DNA from 3 places in the Nocardiopsis sp. iso_40 genome. Region 1 is predicted to be linked to each of the others. Evidence: predicted binding sites of a transcription regulator. Region 1 holds the regulator's gene; each other region holds the start of a gene.
The links. Region 1 encodes LexA, which represses DNA repair genes until DNA is damaged. Its sites were predicted from a motif close to TCGAACANNTGTTCGA; they were not measured.

Region 1 (4,788 bases):
CGCCGCGGAAGTACTTGCTGGCCACGATCTGGGTGGCGTTCACCGACCAGGAGGCGGGGAACTCGACACCGCGCTGCTCGAAGTTGACGGTGCCGTCACGCCAGTTGGTCATGACGACGTCGCGGCGTTCCCATTCGAGGGTGTCGTAGGGGTGCGTGTCCGCGGTCGTGAAGACCCGCTTCAGCTTCAGGCCCTTGCGCGGGCCCTTTCCCTTGCGTCCCGCGGGACCGCTCGTGGTTTGCGTCATGGCGGCGACTCCCCGAAGTGCTGTTCGTGCGCGGACCTGTGGTGACCGCGCGGGTGTCCTTGCTGTCGCTGCGGTCCCGGAGGGTTCGGTGAACGTCCGGTCCGTCAGGGGGCGGTGTCGGCCGTGGGCCTGGCCGCCCGCGAGTCGTCCTCGTCCTCGCGGTCCCTGCGCAGGCTCGCGATCTCGGCCTCGAAGTCGGCCAGGCTCTCGAAGCCACGGTAGACGCTGGCGAAGTGCAGGTAGGCGACCTCGTCCAGGTCCCGCATCGGCCCGAGGATGGCCAGGCCGATCTCGTGGGCCGGAACCTCGGCCACCCCTCTGCCGCGGATCTCCTCCTCGACCTGCTGGCCGAGTTTGGCGAGGGCGTCCTCGGAGACGGGACGGCCCTGGCAGGCCCGGCGCACCCCGGCGATGATCTTGGTGCGGCTGAAGGGTTCGGTCACCCCGGAACGCTTGGCCACCATCAGCAGGACGGTCTCCTGGGTGGTGAATCGGCGTTCGCAGACGGGGCAGGACCGGCGGCGGCGGATGGCCGCACCGTCATCGGTGGACCTGCTGTCGATCACCCGGGTGTCCGGATGGCGACAGAACGGACAGTGCATCCCGGTTCACCTGGCTTCCCTCTACCCGACCAACAACCCTCAAGGTCTACTTAACCACAATTTCTGGACCACGGCCCCCTGGGCGACACCAGATGTTGTGGTCGAACGTAGAGGCCTGCCGGAATGCCCGCAACCTTGGCGACGGCGTGTCCGGCAAAGGGGCCGCTTCCGGACGGCGGGGCGGCCCACGGGTTCCCGGCGCGGGCGGGGCGGAAGGGGCGGCACTGGGCGCAGACCCCAAGGATAGGGGCGTCGGAGCAGGAGGTTCCCCGACGCCACGCCCCGGTGCGGCACGGGCTCCCCCGGCACCGGTCCCACCTGGTGTCGGGGGTGGATGCCGCCGCGGACACGAGACGAACCCCATACCCGGAGCGGCCCGCCCGGACCGGTTCCGCGAACCTCTTCCAGCATTCGGGGGACAACGACGGGTGAACACGTGTACACACATAAGCGAAGGCCATCAGAAACGGGTCGTGAAAACACAATGAGATATCCACACGTCCTCGAACGCTTGTTTGATATCACCGTGTGCAACGACTAATGTTGACCTTGATTTCACGCCGGTTTCGCCGTCACGTGGACCACCAGGTCGGCGCGGTCGCGGGCCGGTACTGGCCAGACGATCAGGCCCTGACCGAACCGAACGCCGAGGAGGCCCGGCCGTGCCGGAGGAGAATCCCGGAGCCGTGGGCTCCGGACCCACCACCGTTCTTTCACCTGTGGGTGACACGGGTACTGCCACGCCCGAAGCCCCCAAACTCACCGCACGCCAGCAGAGTGTCCTGCACTGCATCCAGCGGTACGTCCGGGACCACGGTTACCCGCCCTCCATCCGGGAGATCGGCGACTCGGTCGGCCTGTCCAGCCCGTCCAGCGTGGCGCACCAGCTCAAGGTGCTCCAGCGCAAGGGCTACCTGTACCGCGACCAGAACCGACCGCGCGCGGTGGAGCTGCGCACGCCGGGCCGTGATTCCGCGCAGACCGTGCCTGCGGAGGAGCTCACCGCCGGCCCAGCCCGGGCCGCCTCGGTCCCGCTGGTCGGACGGATCGCCGCCGGCGGCCCGATCCTGGCGGAGGAGGCGGTCGAGGACATCCTCGCCCTGCCCCGCCAACTGGTCGGCGAGGGCCAGCTGTTCATGCTCACCGTGGTCGGCGACTCGATGATCGACGCCGCCATCACCGACGGCGACCTGGTGGTGATCCGGCAACAGCAGGACGCCGAGAACGGGGACATCGTCGCGGCGCTGCTGGACGACGAGGCGACCGTGAAGGTGCTGCACCGCGAACCGGACGGGCACGTCTGGCTGATGCCGCGCAACGACGCCTACGAGCCCATCAGGGGCGACGAGGCCACCGTCCTCGGCAAGGTCGTCACGGTCATGCGCCGGGTCTGATCCCTCCCGGCTCCCGGCCACGTCGGGGGCGGCCAGCGGGCCGATACGCTGAGGGCGTGTCGACACCTGCTTCCGCCCCCGCACTCTCCCGGCGCACCGGCCGCCCCCGCACCGCGATGACCGCGGTTCTGGTCACCGGTGCCCTGATCGCCACCTCCTGCACCCCCGCCGACGACGCCGGTCCGGCCCTGCCCGGCGCGGTCGGGCACGAGCGGGAGGTCTCCTTCCACGGGGGCGGGTTCACCGTGCCCGGCACCTTCACCGCTCCCGCCCACACCGGTGACGAGGCCGTCCCCGGTGTGCTCCTCATCTCCGGCAGCGGCCCCACCGACCGGGACGGCAACAGTCAGACCCGTCCCGAAGCCGACACCAACCTCAACCTCGCCCGGGTGCTGAGCGGAGCGGGCGCGGCCTCCCTGCGCTACGACAAGTTCGGCAGCGGAGACCCCGCCGACATGGACGAGGCGGAGCTGGAGGCCCTGGAACGCCCGGTGGACCCGCTGGTCTACGACCAGCAGATGGCGGCTGCCTACGAGGAACTGCTCGCCCAGCCCGAGGTGGACCCCGAGCGCACCGTCGTCCTGGGCCACAGCGAGGGCGCCCTGTTCGCCCTGCGCGCCCACGAGGTCCTCGACGCCGAACCCGCCCTCGTGCTGGCCGCCCCGCCCGGCACCCGCATGCTCGACCTCATCGACCGGCAGCTGACCGAACAAGTCCGTACCGGTGAGGCCCGTGGCGCGGTGGGCACGGCGGGGGCCGTCCAGATGCTCTCCGACACCCGGGCGGCCCGGGCGGCGATCCGCGGCGGCCGGGAACTGCCCCCGGGGGACGCCACAGGTCTGTTCAGCCCGGAGAACGAGGGCTACCTCGCCTGGATCGACTCCTTCGACCCGGTGGAGCTGGCCTCGGACCTGCCGTCCCGGACTCCGGTCCTGGTTCTGTGGGGTGAGGAGGACGCCCAGGTGGCCGGTGAGGAGGTGGACCGGCTCATGACCGGTCTGAGCGACGCCGAGCGGGTGGACCTGCCCGGGGTCGACCACGTCCTGCGCGAGTACGACGACTCGCCGGGGGCCGCGGCGCCCGACGCCGACCGGCCCTTCTCATCCGAGGTCGCCCCGGTGGTCGAGGAGTTCCTCAACGGTCTGTAGACCGCTCCCCTCCGTCGGGGGACCGCGCCGGACGCGGTCGGCCGTGCCCGGCGGGAGCCCGCCCCGGAGGGCGGGCGCGCCTCATTCGGGTTCGGGCAGTTGGTCGACGACGGCGCGCGCGAGGCGTTCGGCCTCCTCCGCGGCGAGGTCGCCGTCGACCGAGTCGACGGCGTCGTAGTCGGTGGCGGCCGTGTAGCAGGACTCCAGGTACAGGTTGGAGACCCGCACCGCCACGCATCCGACCTCGAAGGCGCCCTCCTCGACCCAGGTGAGGGCCTCGTCGCCCAGGCCCTGGACCGGCTGGGGACCGCTGCGCTCCGCGGTGGCGCTCATGGTCTCCGAGGCGGTCTCCTCGCCGCCCTCGACCGGTGCGGCGATCAGGACGAGGGTGGCGGCGGCCGGAACGGACTCCCCCGCCCCCTCGGGTGTGGCCCACCGGCACTGCCAGCCCGTCCCGAAGGAGTCCTGGACGGTGCCGACGGTCTCCTCGATCTCGGTCTCGTAGCCGGGCACGAGTTCAGCCAGGACCTCCGTCTCCCCGATCTCGCACTCGGGTGCCGCCTCGAAGTCGCCTTCCTCCACACCGTTGTGCAGGAGGTACCAGCCGAGCCAGCCGGCGAGGCCCAGCACGGCCAGGACGAGGACGGCGAGGAGCGCGATGGCCAGGCCCCGGCTCTGCGGCGGGACGGCCCCGGGGTCCTCGGGGGCGGGGCCGCCGGGAAGGGCCGCGCTCACAGCGCCTCCCCGAGCAGGTCGGCGAAGGCCACGGTGGTCTCGCGTGCCTCCTCGAAGGGGACGGGGTCACCGTCGCCGACCCCGCTGTAGGAGACGCGGACGAGGAGGTTGTCGGTGCGGAAGGCGAGTTCGGCGGTGCCCGGGACCTGTCCGCGCCACACCTGGCCCTCGGTCCCGGCTCCCAGGACGACCTCTTCGCCGCGCGGGGGGACCGCGGCCGCCTGCGCACGGGAGGCCGACTCCTCGCCGGTGACGACGGGTTCGGCGGAGGCGTCGGTGAAGCGGGCGGACAGGTTGACGCGCAGGACGCCCTGCCCCCCGTCGGTCCGCCCGGCCGAGGTCCACACGCACACCGTGCTCTCGCCGCCCGGCAGGGGACCGTTTCCGGCCGACTCCAGGACGGCCTCGGGAAGGGCCCGGGCGACCGCTTCCTCGGGGACCGCACCGCACTCGGGCGCCGCGGTGTGGGCGTCGCCGCCCCGTGGCCGGTCGGGGTCGTCCCCGGCGAACCGGAGTCCTCCCGCCACCGCGGCGGCGGAGACCGCCGCCGCGCCCGTACCGATGATCACAGCCCGCACCCAGGGTCGGAGTCCACCCGTCGCAGAGCCCACCCGGCCACCGCCTCCCAGTCAGTTGTCACGCCAACGGTAGGGGGCGGCGGC
Region 2 (4,788 bases), 2.5 Mb from region 1:
AGTTCGTAGGACTCGGTCATCTGACCGCCGCCCCCGCCCTCCAGCAGGATGTTGCCCAGGTCGTCCTCCAGTTCGTTGCCGGACTCGAACTGGCCGATCTGGAGCGGCACCCGGTCGCAGGTGGCGTCGCCGACCGCGCCGAACAGGATCTGCGGGTCCTGCACGTAACCCCTGCGCAGGAGCAGCCCGAACAGGTCGGGGAGTTTGGTCTGGAGGGAGCGCGGCACCCGTCCCATGGAGCCGGTGACGTCGAAGATCACCGAGACCGCGAGCGAGTTCGGGTGCGCCTCGGAGTCGCGGCTCTCCCGTACGGCCACGCCGTGCGGGTCGAGCGAGTCGTGGGCCCTCCACTTCTCGCGCGGGGCCTTGGCGACGACGTCGTCGTGGTAGCCGAAGCTGCTGATTCCGGCGGAGTTTCGGTAGGCCTGCCGGGCGCGGTAGGCGTCGGTGGACCAACTGCTGCTTCCCATGGTGTCTCCGTGAGTTGTCGGGTGCCCCGCGAGGGGGCGGTCGGGCATCAGGCCGTCGGGGTCCGGTCAGGAAGGCGGAAGGGGCGGAATCGGCGCGGCCCGAAGCACCGCTCCAGCGCCTCGTCCAGTTCGCCGAGCAGTGCGAACGCGTCGCCGGGCCGCCGCTCGGGCACGGGCAGCGAACAGCCGCGTGCGAAGGCCCGCAACTGTCGCGGGAGCCGTCCGCCGGTCACGAACTCCACGCACCCGGTGGCCATGTACACGTCGGTGGCGGGCACGGCGGGGCGGCGGGCGGCGACCTCGGGCGGGTACGCCGCTCGGCGGTGCGGCACCATCGCGGGGACGTGCGGTGCGGTACGGGGTTCGGCGAAGGTCACCGAGTAACACCAGTCCACGAGGACCAGCCCGTGCGCCTGCGGATGGATGAGGACGTGTTCGGGGACGACCGCCCCGTGCACGACCCCGGCCCGGTGCGCGTTGCCCAGGGCCACCAGCAGCCGGCGCCACATCCAGGCGGCGTCGCGGGGGTCGATCCCGTCCGGATGGGCCCGCCGCACCTCGTCCAGGCTGTGGAAGCCGGTCAGCCGCCCCAGCACGTTGCCGCGCCGCTCCACTCCGGTGGCCGCGTCGCGGTGCCGGACCGACTCCACCAGTTCGGGGACGAAGGCGCGGTAGCGTTCGGCCCCGTGTTCCCGGACACGGCGCAGTGCGGTGGCCTCGGCCAGGATCAGGTCGTTGTCGCGCGGAGCGCGGGGCAGTTTGAGTACCCCGTCCCGCCAGACCCGGCCCGTTCCCGGTCCCCGGGCCCCCTCCCGCCACCGCACCGCGTGCAGGTCCGCGACGTCCCCGCTGGCCAGAGCGCCGTCCCGGCTCACGTGGTAGGTCCGCTCCCGGGTCGTGAACGTGATGTCGTCGAGCCCAGGGCCGCCCTCGGCGGCCCGCCGGTAGTGCCGCCAGGCCTCGGTGAGTCGCGCGAATCCGGCCCCGGCCTCGGCAGTGCGGTCGGCGGGCGCGGTGTCGGGGTGGAGCAGTCGGGCCAGACGCCGGTACTCGGCGGTGGCGGCCGGGGGTACCGTGCCGCCGTCAGCGGGCAGGGGGCCGAACAGGGCGGCCGGGTCCGCGGCGAGGCCGAGGGTGCGCAGGGCGGCGTCGAAACCGCCTGGGACGTGCTGCTCGGTACTCATCCGCTCTCCCTGCTCAGCCGTTCTCCGTGGGGGCCGGGGCGCGCTGCTCACCGGGTGTCTGTTCATCGGGTGCCCGCCGTCCGGTGCGGGCTACTGGGTGCCGCGCAGCAGCGGAGGGTGGAGCAGTGCCGCGCCGCCCGCCCGGTACAGCCGGGCGCGTCGGCCTCCCCCCGAGCCTCCGCGGTCGGCCAGTTCTCCGGTGTCCTCGACGAACCCCGGGGTGGCGAGGATCTTGCGGTGGAAGTTGGCGGCGTGCAGTGCGCGCCCCCACACCGCCTCGTACACCCCGCGCAGCTCGGTGATGGTGAACACGGGTGGGAGGAAGGCGGTGGCCAGGGCGGTGTACTCCAGCTTGGAGCGGGCGCGTTCGACGGCGTCGCCGAGGACGCGCGCGTGGTCGAAGGCGAGTTCGTGTCCGGTGGCGGCCCCCTCGCCGTAGCCCAGGGCGGTCCAGGGGACCCACGCGGCCTCCGCGGTGTCGCGGCCGGTGCGCGGGTCGGGCAGGTCGGGTGCCAGCACCATGTACGCCACCGAGATCACCCGCATGCGGGGGTCCCGGTCGATCGCGCCGTAGGTGCCGAGCTGTTCCAGGTGTATCTCGGCGGGCAGGGGGGTCTTCTCCGTGAGTACGCGCAGGGCGGCGTCGGGGAGGTCGGGGTCGGCCGGCCCGGCAGCGCCGTCCCGGGCCCGGACGAACCCGCCGGGCAGGGCCCAACGGCCGCGTTGGGGGTGCCGGGCGCGGCGGCCGAGCAGGACGCGGGGGAGCCCGTCGCGGATGGTCAGCGCGACCACGTCCACGGTGACCGCGGCGGGTGCGAACGCGTTCGGGTCGTAGTCGGCCAGGAACCTGTGTTCGTCGGCCGCGTCGTACCCTTCCGCGGCCGGTCGGCCGTCACCCCGCCGCCCGTCGATCCCTTCGGACACCGCTTCCCCCAAGTTGATCTCAAAGTGAGTTTTTCTCTTTCTGAGTTGAACCTAGCACCGGTGTATCCTCCCGTCCACCCCCTTCGGCCGACACGCCTCGCCGGGCGGCGGATCACGTCACCGTCCGCCGCTAGCATGGTGCGAACGAACGTTCGAGAAGAGAGTCGGGTGGCGACGTGCGCGTGCTGGGAATCGATCCGGGGCTGACCCGTTGCGGTGTCGGCGCCGTCGAGGGGGCCATCGGCCGTCCCCTGCGACTCCTGGCCGCCGACGCCATCCGCACCAGCGCCGACACCGAGCTCCCGCAGCGCCTGGTCGCCGTCGAGCGCGGAATCGAGGAGTGGCTGGACCAGTACGAACCCGACGCCGTCGCCGTCGAGCGGGTCTTCGCCCAGCACAACCTCAGCACCGTGATGGGCACCGCCCAGGCCAGCGGCATCGCCCTGGTGTGCGCCGCCCGCCGCGGGCTGCCCGTCGCCACCCACACCCCCAGCGAGGCCAAGGCCGCCATCACCGGCAACGGCCGTGCCGACAAGAAGCAGGTCGGCAGCATGGTGGCGCGTATCCTCGGACTCGACGGGCCGCCGAAACCGGCCGACGCCGCGGACGCTGTGGCCCTGGCCATCTGTCACATCTGGCGGGGCGGGGCCCAGGCCCGGGTCGCCCAGGCCCAACAGGACTTCGCCCGCAAGGTCGAACTGGCCCGCCGAGCGCGCGGCCGCTGATCCCGCCGGTCCGTACGGCACGGGAAGAAACAGGCAGCAGTACCGCCCCCAGGAAGGAGACGGGCGCCCCTCCAGGCGCCCACACGACATGATCGCGTTCCTCACCGGCCGGGTGGCCGCACGCGGCGCGGGCAGCGCCGTGATCGACGTCGGCGGGGTCGGCATGACCGTCCAGTGCACCCCCTCCGCCCTGTCCCGCCTGCACGTGGGGGAGGAGGGCACCGTGGCCACCAGCCTCGTCGTCCGCGAGGAGTCCCTCACCCTCTTCGGGTTCGCCGACGACGACGAGAGGAGCCTCTTCGAGCAGGTCCAGACCGCCTCCGGCATCGGCCCGCGCATCGCCCTGGCGATGCTCGCCGTGCACAGCCCCGACAGTCTGCGCCAGGCCGTGGCCACCGAGGACACCGCGGCCCTGACCAGGGTGCCCGGCATCGGTAAGAAGGGCGCCCAGCGCATCGTCCTGGAACTGCGTGGCAAGCTCGACGCCCCGGCCCTGAGCGAGGGCACCCTGCCCCCCGCCGACGCCCCGGACAGCGCCCAGCCCAACGGGGCCTGGCGCGGACAGGTCGTCTCCGGCCTGGTCAACCTCGGCTGGTCCGCCAAGGACGCGGAGGCCGCCGCGTCCTCCGTCGCCGCCGAGGCCGAGGACACCAGCGACGTCACCGTCCTGCTGCGCAGCGCCCTGCGCAGGCTCAGCCGCGCCTAGACCGCCCAGGACACAGGAAAGGGGTGCCCCCCGTGCACGAGCGCGACGCCGTCTCACCCGAGGCCGACGTTGAGGAACACCAGATCGAGGGGGCGCTGCGCCCCAAGGCCCTGAGCGAGTTCGTCGGTCAGCACCGGGTGCGCGAGCAGCTCTCCCTGGTCCTGCACAGCGCCCAGCGGCGCAACCGCGCTCCGGACCACATCCTCATGTCCGGCGGCCCCGGTCTGGGCAAGACCACCCTGGCCATGATCATCGCCGCCGAACTCGGCGCGCCCCTGCGGATCACCTCCGGGCCCGCGATCGAACGCTCCGGCGATCTGGCCGCCGTGCTCTCCACCCTCCAGGAGGGGGAGGTCCTCTTCCTCGACGAGATCCACCGGATGGCCCGCCCGGCCGAGGAGATGCTCTACGTCGCGATGGAGGACTTCCGGGTCGACGTCATCGTCGGCAAGGGGCCCGGAGCCACCGCGATCCCGCTCGACATCGCCCCGTTCACCCTGGTCGGCGCGACCACCAGGGCGGGCATGCTCCCGGCGCCGCTGCGCGACCGCTTCGGCTTCACCGCGCACATGGACTTCTACGAGCCCGCAGAGCTTGAGCAGATCCTGCACCGTTCCGCCGGGCTCCTCGGGGCACCGCTGGAGGCGGCGGCCGCCAGCGAGATCGCGGGCCGGTCCCGGGGCACACCCCGTATCGCGAACCGGCTCCTGCGCCGCGTGCGCGACTACGCCGAGGTCCGCGGGGACGGCCGTCTCACGCTGGCCAACGCCCGGGCCGCC
Region 3 (4,788 bases), 1.2 Mb from region 1:
TTCGTCCGGGAGGGCGTGTGGCGCCAACACCTGCGCTGGGACGGCGAGTGGCACGACGCGGTCCTGATGTCGGTCCTCGCCGACGAGTACGCCGAACTCCGCCGCCGGCGCGGCTGACCGGTCCGGCGTTAGTGTCGGTGGCATGCCCGTTCCCGATTTCCTCCGGAAGCTGCGCCAGCACGTCGGCCACGACCTCCTCCCCCTGGTGGGTGTGACCGCCGTGGTTCTCGATGACGGCGGCCGGGTGCTGCTGCACCGGCGCTCCGACGACGGTCGCTGGGCCACCCCGGGCGGCATCCTCGAACCCGGGGAGCAGCCCGCCCGGGCGGTGGTCCGTGAGGTGCGGGAGGAGACCGGGGTGCTGGTGGAGGTGGAGCGCCTGGCCACCGTGATCGGCCAGGAACCGCACACCTACCCCAACGGCGATCAGGTGCAGTTCCTCGATCTCGCCTTCCGCTGCCGCCCCGTGGGCGGTGAGCTCGGGGTCGACGGCGACGAGAGCCTCGACGTGGGCTGGTTCGCCCCGGACGGACTGCCGCGGATGGCCGACCGGATCCTCGAACGCATCCGCTGCGCCCGCGAACCCGGGGGCGAGCCCCACTACGAGCGCTGACCCCGGGGTCGGTGCTCGGTTCGGGGCCCGGACGAACGGGTCAGCCCGACGGTCCGGTGTCCAGACGGCGGTGCCACCAGGCGAGGTCCGCCCAGGGGCCGCCTGTGGGGAACAGCGGGTCCGGCAGGGTGCGCTCCTGGTAGAGGCGGTCCAGCGCGCTGACCAGTCGCCGCAGCTCCCCGCGAGGCCCCGGTGGCAGGTCGGTGATCGCCTCCTCCAGGCCGTCGCGGACGAACCTGATGTCGTCCCGGGCACAACCGGGGCAGCAGTCGAAGCGGGCGGGGCGCGGGTAGAGAGGACCGCGCCCCGACGTGACGAAGCCGCGGTAGCGGGTCAACGCGGTCGCGGTGGCCCCCACGCTGCGCGGGTCGGAGGCCCGTTCGAGGCGGTGGATCGCCAGGCAGGTGCGGGCGGACAGGCCCGGGACCGGGCGCGGCGGGGGGAGGCGGGTCGGCCGGGGGAGCTGGTCGGTTCGTGCGCGTAGCGCACCCGGACGCCTACGCGGCATCGGCCTTTCGGAAGCTCATGGGGGACATGATGGCGCGTGCGGTCGGCGCGGGCAAGAGCCCGGTCGGCCCCGTCCGGGAGGGCAGCGGCCCGGGTCTGCGCGGGACCGGTGCGGGAGCGCGGGTGTCCGCCGGCCCGAACGCCTGCCCGGCAGGCGTTCGGCGCCGTGCTGTCCGGGCCGCGGAGCCGGCTCCGTGCCTAGTTCCACTGGCGCCGCATGGTCCAGCGGTCCGAGGCGACGTCCCGGGTGATGTCGATGATGCTGGGAACGCCCGACTCCGACTCGGCCGAGACGCGGAGCAGGTGAATCTGTGTGGCCGGGACGCCAGGGGCCTCGGGGCGGGCGGGCCAGTCGCCGATGATCCTGCGCACCCGGAAGGTGTGGCCGCGCCAGGTGAACTGGGCGGGGTTGCCACGGTCGGTGGAACGGACGTCGATCTGTTCGTTCAGGAGACTCACCCGAACACCATATCGAACACGCGTTCGACGGAGTCAAGTCCCTCGGAGGTCGGCGCGGTCCGTGTCCCCACGGGGCAGGTGTGCCGGTCCGCCCGTGTTCCGGGGCGGGAACTACAGGAACACCCGGCCGCGGCGAGTGCGGTCGCGCAGCGCGGCCATCCGCCTGGTGTTGCTCGGACGCCGGGAGAGCAGGTGGTAGAGCAGCAGCGAGCACCCCCGGTCGGTACGCGCCCGGGCTGCCATCTCGCCCATGTTCACCCGCGTGTACAGGTTCGGGCCCCCCGCGAACAGGTGTACCGCGTGCACCCCCTCGGGCAGGTGCGCGTGGGCGTGGTTGTCGGCCGTGTACTCGGCGGCGCGGGACAGCGCGGAGCCCAGACCCGGAACCAGGTCGGCACCGACGGTGGCCAACCGGCGCCAGTACCCGGTGTGCCCGGCGGCCACATGGCCCACCTGGTGGGCGATGAGGAACGCCAGGGCGTCCGGGTCGCGCAGGCGGCCGTCCCCGTCGAACAGGGCGTCGGGCAGCACCAGGTAGCGGCGGAGCCCGTGCGCGGCGGCGTCGGTGCGGGCGGAGACCGGACCGACCCGCACGTACGCCTCCGGGGGCCGGGACAGCCCCATGTCCGTCGCCAGGGACACCACCGTCCGGTGGGCCTCGGGGAACTGGGTCGGTGAGATCCGGACCGACTCCGCGCACTCGCGGGCGTAGCGCATACCGCGCACCGACCAGCACGCCAGGGGTGCCGCGGTCAGTGCCAGCGCGGTCCACAGCACCGACCCGGAAAAGGACCACACCAGCCTCAGCAGAACCGCGGTGAGCGCCAGGGACACCGTCGCGCACAGGACGAACAGCGGTTTCTCCCAGGGATGCGCGGACGCTGGAACGATCTCCTCGTCGGTGTCCAGCCCGCACGGTTCCCGCGTGGGCCCGTGCGGGGAGGACCGGTGCGCGGTCAGCCGTCCGGGGGTGGCGGCGGTGCAGCCGGGAACCCCGTGGACCGCACAGGCCGGAGAGTGCCCTGGCGTCGCGTGTGGCACGCTGCTCCCCCCTCGGAACGCCCGTGTCTCAGGGTGATTACTCCCTGTGTCCAAATATTACTTTCCGCTTTCCTTTGTTCGGGGTGGCGGAGGCGGCGTGTCCGGTGTCAGGAGCGCTCGTAGTGGCGCAACTCCTCGGCGAGTACGTCCAGGAACCGGTTGACCTGGGCCGGGTCGTACCCGGGGCGCGCCCGGGTGGTGGCGAACTGGACCCGCTCCACCTCCTCGGAGGTGAGGGTGGCCCGTTCCGGCCGCCCCTGCTGGAGGACGTCCAGCGTGTACTCGGCGCGGTCCAGGAACTCGTCGACCTCCTGCTCGTTGTAGCCGGTGGTCAACCGGGTGGTGGCGAAGCGCTGCTCGCGGATGTCCTGGGGGGCCATCCGCGGTCCGGGCGGCGGTGGACCGGTCGGCGGCAGGTCCTGGTGGTGCGGCCCCTGCGGCACCCGGCCGGTTTGCGCGGGGCCCGTCCCGCCGGGGTGCGGAGGCAGGGGCGGGGGCGGGGCGGGCTGGCCCAGGCCGCGCCCGGCGAGGTCGGCCACGACGAGGTCGAGGAAGTCGTCCACCTCGTCCTCGCGGTATCCGGGGCTCATCCGGGTGGTGCGGAAGCGGGAGTTGCGGATCTCGTCCGCGGTGAGCAGCGGGCCCTTGCGCGGTCCGCCCTCCAGCGCCACCAGTGTCGCCTCGATCCGGTCGAGGAGTGCGTCCACGTCCTCCTCGTTGTAGCCCGGGCGCAGGCGCACCGTGTGGAACTTCTTGTTGCGGATGTCCGCCGGTGTCAGAGGCATGGTCCCCATTGTGCAGTTCACGGGGTTCTCGGGGGGCGCTGTCACAGGTCCGCGTGTGGCTCGGCGGCGGACCCGTCGCCGGTGGTGTCCCGGGCGGCGCGGACCCGGAAGCGGTCGCCCCCGTGCGGTGCGGCGACGGGGAGGGGGGAAGGGGCGGGGGAACTCATGGACGGCATTATGCCGACGGTGAGTGGCATGCGCCACAAATACCAGTGGTTCTGGCCGGGTGCGGACACGAGTGTTGCCTGCACGAGCGTTGCCTGGTCAGGGAGTCGCCCCGCATGGGACGTATTCCCCATAAGACGCCTGAGTCCTATTGAGGTTTACCGGAATCCAAAAGATTAACCCATATTATTGGGTGCCGTTACTCAGGGCATTGGCATGACCATCGTGACCTTTTTGATATCGAAAGTCCGATGGTTTGGCATTTGTTGGCATGTACTCTCGTTGTGGCGAATGGAAAGCAGTCAGGCCGGTTCTTCCGGCCCTTGCCCTCTGCGGGCCGAAACCGCGCGAGCTTTCTGTTTTTGCAGGTCATGGGCTTCTGTGTGCCCCGACCGTCCCCCATACGACCCTGGTCCGTGCTCCACGCTCCGAGAATCCCCACCTCTGTTGTTCCGGTGGTGGAAGGCGCGGCCAGGCCCGGCCCAGACACATATGGGCTCGGACGACCCAAACGAGGATGACTTGAAGAACGCTCCCCGAATCACGGCGCGCCGCGTCCTCCAGGGCGGTGCCGCCTTCGCCGCGCTGGGCGCTCTCAGCCTGGCCACCGCGATGCCCGCCCACGCCGACACCTATGGCTGGGCCTACGCTTCCGCTGTTGGCGGTCAGGGCTCCTCGGAGACCTACATCACCCAGGAGCAGACGGTTTCCAACCCGTTCTCCACCACCATCGGTGACTGGCTGGTCGTCAACGGCACCACCACCGCCACGGTGAACGCCGACGGCGCCACCGCCACCACCGTCATCGACTCGGCCAAGATCTCCGTCACCGCCGAGAACGTCGAGGACATCCTCGACCCCGAGGACGAAGAGGACGAGGACGAGGACGACGACCTCGACGAGGACGACGAGGAGGAGACCCCCGAGGACGAGGAGGGCGGCGACCCCGAGGACGAGGAGGGCGGCGACCCCGAGGACGGCAACGGCGAGGGCACCGACCCCGAGGACGGCAACGGCGAGGGCACCGACCCCGAGGGCGGCGACCCCGAGGACGGCAACGGCGAGGGCACCGACCCCGAGGACGGCGAGGGCTCCGGCGACCCGTCGGAGGCACCCACCGTCGACCCGACCGAGGCCCCCGTCGAGGAGCCCTCCCAGGCCCCCACCGAGGAGCCCACCGGGACGCCCTCGGACTCCGCCGAGGAAGGTGGCGCGAAC

Region 2: a site for LexA is predicted at 2,719-2,734, ahead of ruvC (crossover junction endodeoxyribonuclease RuvC). Genes of this name have one in related genera too.
Region 3: a site for LexA is predicted at 1,592-1,607, ahead of AC0VYD_RS02000 (DUF6504 family protein). Genes of this name have one in related genera too.

What each region holds. Positions count from the first base shown of each region.
Region 1 covers NZ_CM149666.1:1,672,110-1,676,897, reverse strand. Annotated here, with positions in the region: gene AC0VYD_RS07375 (vitamin B12-dependent ribonucleotide reductase) at 1-247, opposite strand, end outside; gene nrdR (transcriptional regulator NrdR) at 352-849, opposite strand; gene lexA (transcriptional repressor LexA) at 1,536-2,243, shown strand; gene AC0VYD_RS07360 (alpha/beta hydrolase family protein) at 2,300-3,391, shown strand; gene AC0VYD_RS07355 (hypothetical protein) at 3,473-4,126, opposite strand; gene AC0VYD_RS07350 (hypothetical protein) at 4,123-4,695, opposite strand.
Region 2 covers NZ_CM149666.1:4,170,673-4,175,460, reverse strand. Annotated here, with positions in the region: gene AC0VYD_RS18195 (hypothetical protein) at 1-470, opposite strand, end outside; gene AC0VYD_RS18190 (molecular chaperone DnaJ) at 518-1,654, opposite strand; gene AC0VYD_RS18185 (NUDIX hydrolase) at 1,745-2,566, opposite strand; gene ruvC (crossover junction endodeoxyribonuclease RuvC) at 2,755-3,303, shown strand; gene ruvA (Holliday junction branch migration protein RuvA) at 3,392-4,009, shown strand; gene ruvB (Holliday junction branch migration DNA helicase RuvB) at 4,042-4,788, shown strand, end outside.
Region 3 covers NZ_CM149666.1:459,973-464,760, forward strand. Annotated here, with positions in the region: gene AC0VYD_RS01985 (GNAT family N-acetyltransferase) at 1-117, shown strand, start outside; gene AC0VYD_RS01990 (NUDIX hydrolase) at 143-613, shown strand; gene AC0VYD_RS01995 (hypothetical protein) at 654-1,121, opposite strand; gene AC0VYD_RS02000 (DUF6504 family protein) at 1,319-1,579, opposite strand; gene AC0VYD_RS02005 (M48 family metallopeptidase) at 1,691-2,470, opposite strand; gene AC0VYD_RS02010 (DivIVA domain-containing protein) at 2,728-3,414, opposite strand; gene AC0VYD_RS02015 (hypothetical protein) at 3,447-3,572, opposite strand; gene AC0VYD_RS02020 (LPXTG cell wall anchor domain-containing protein) at 4,093-4,788, shown strand, end outside.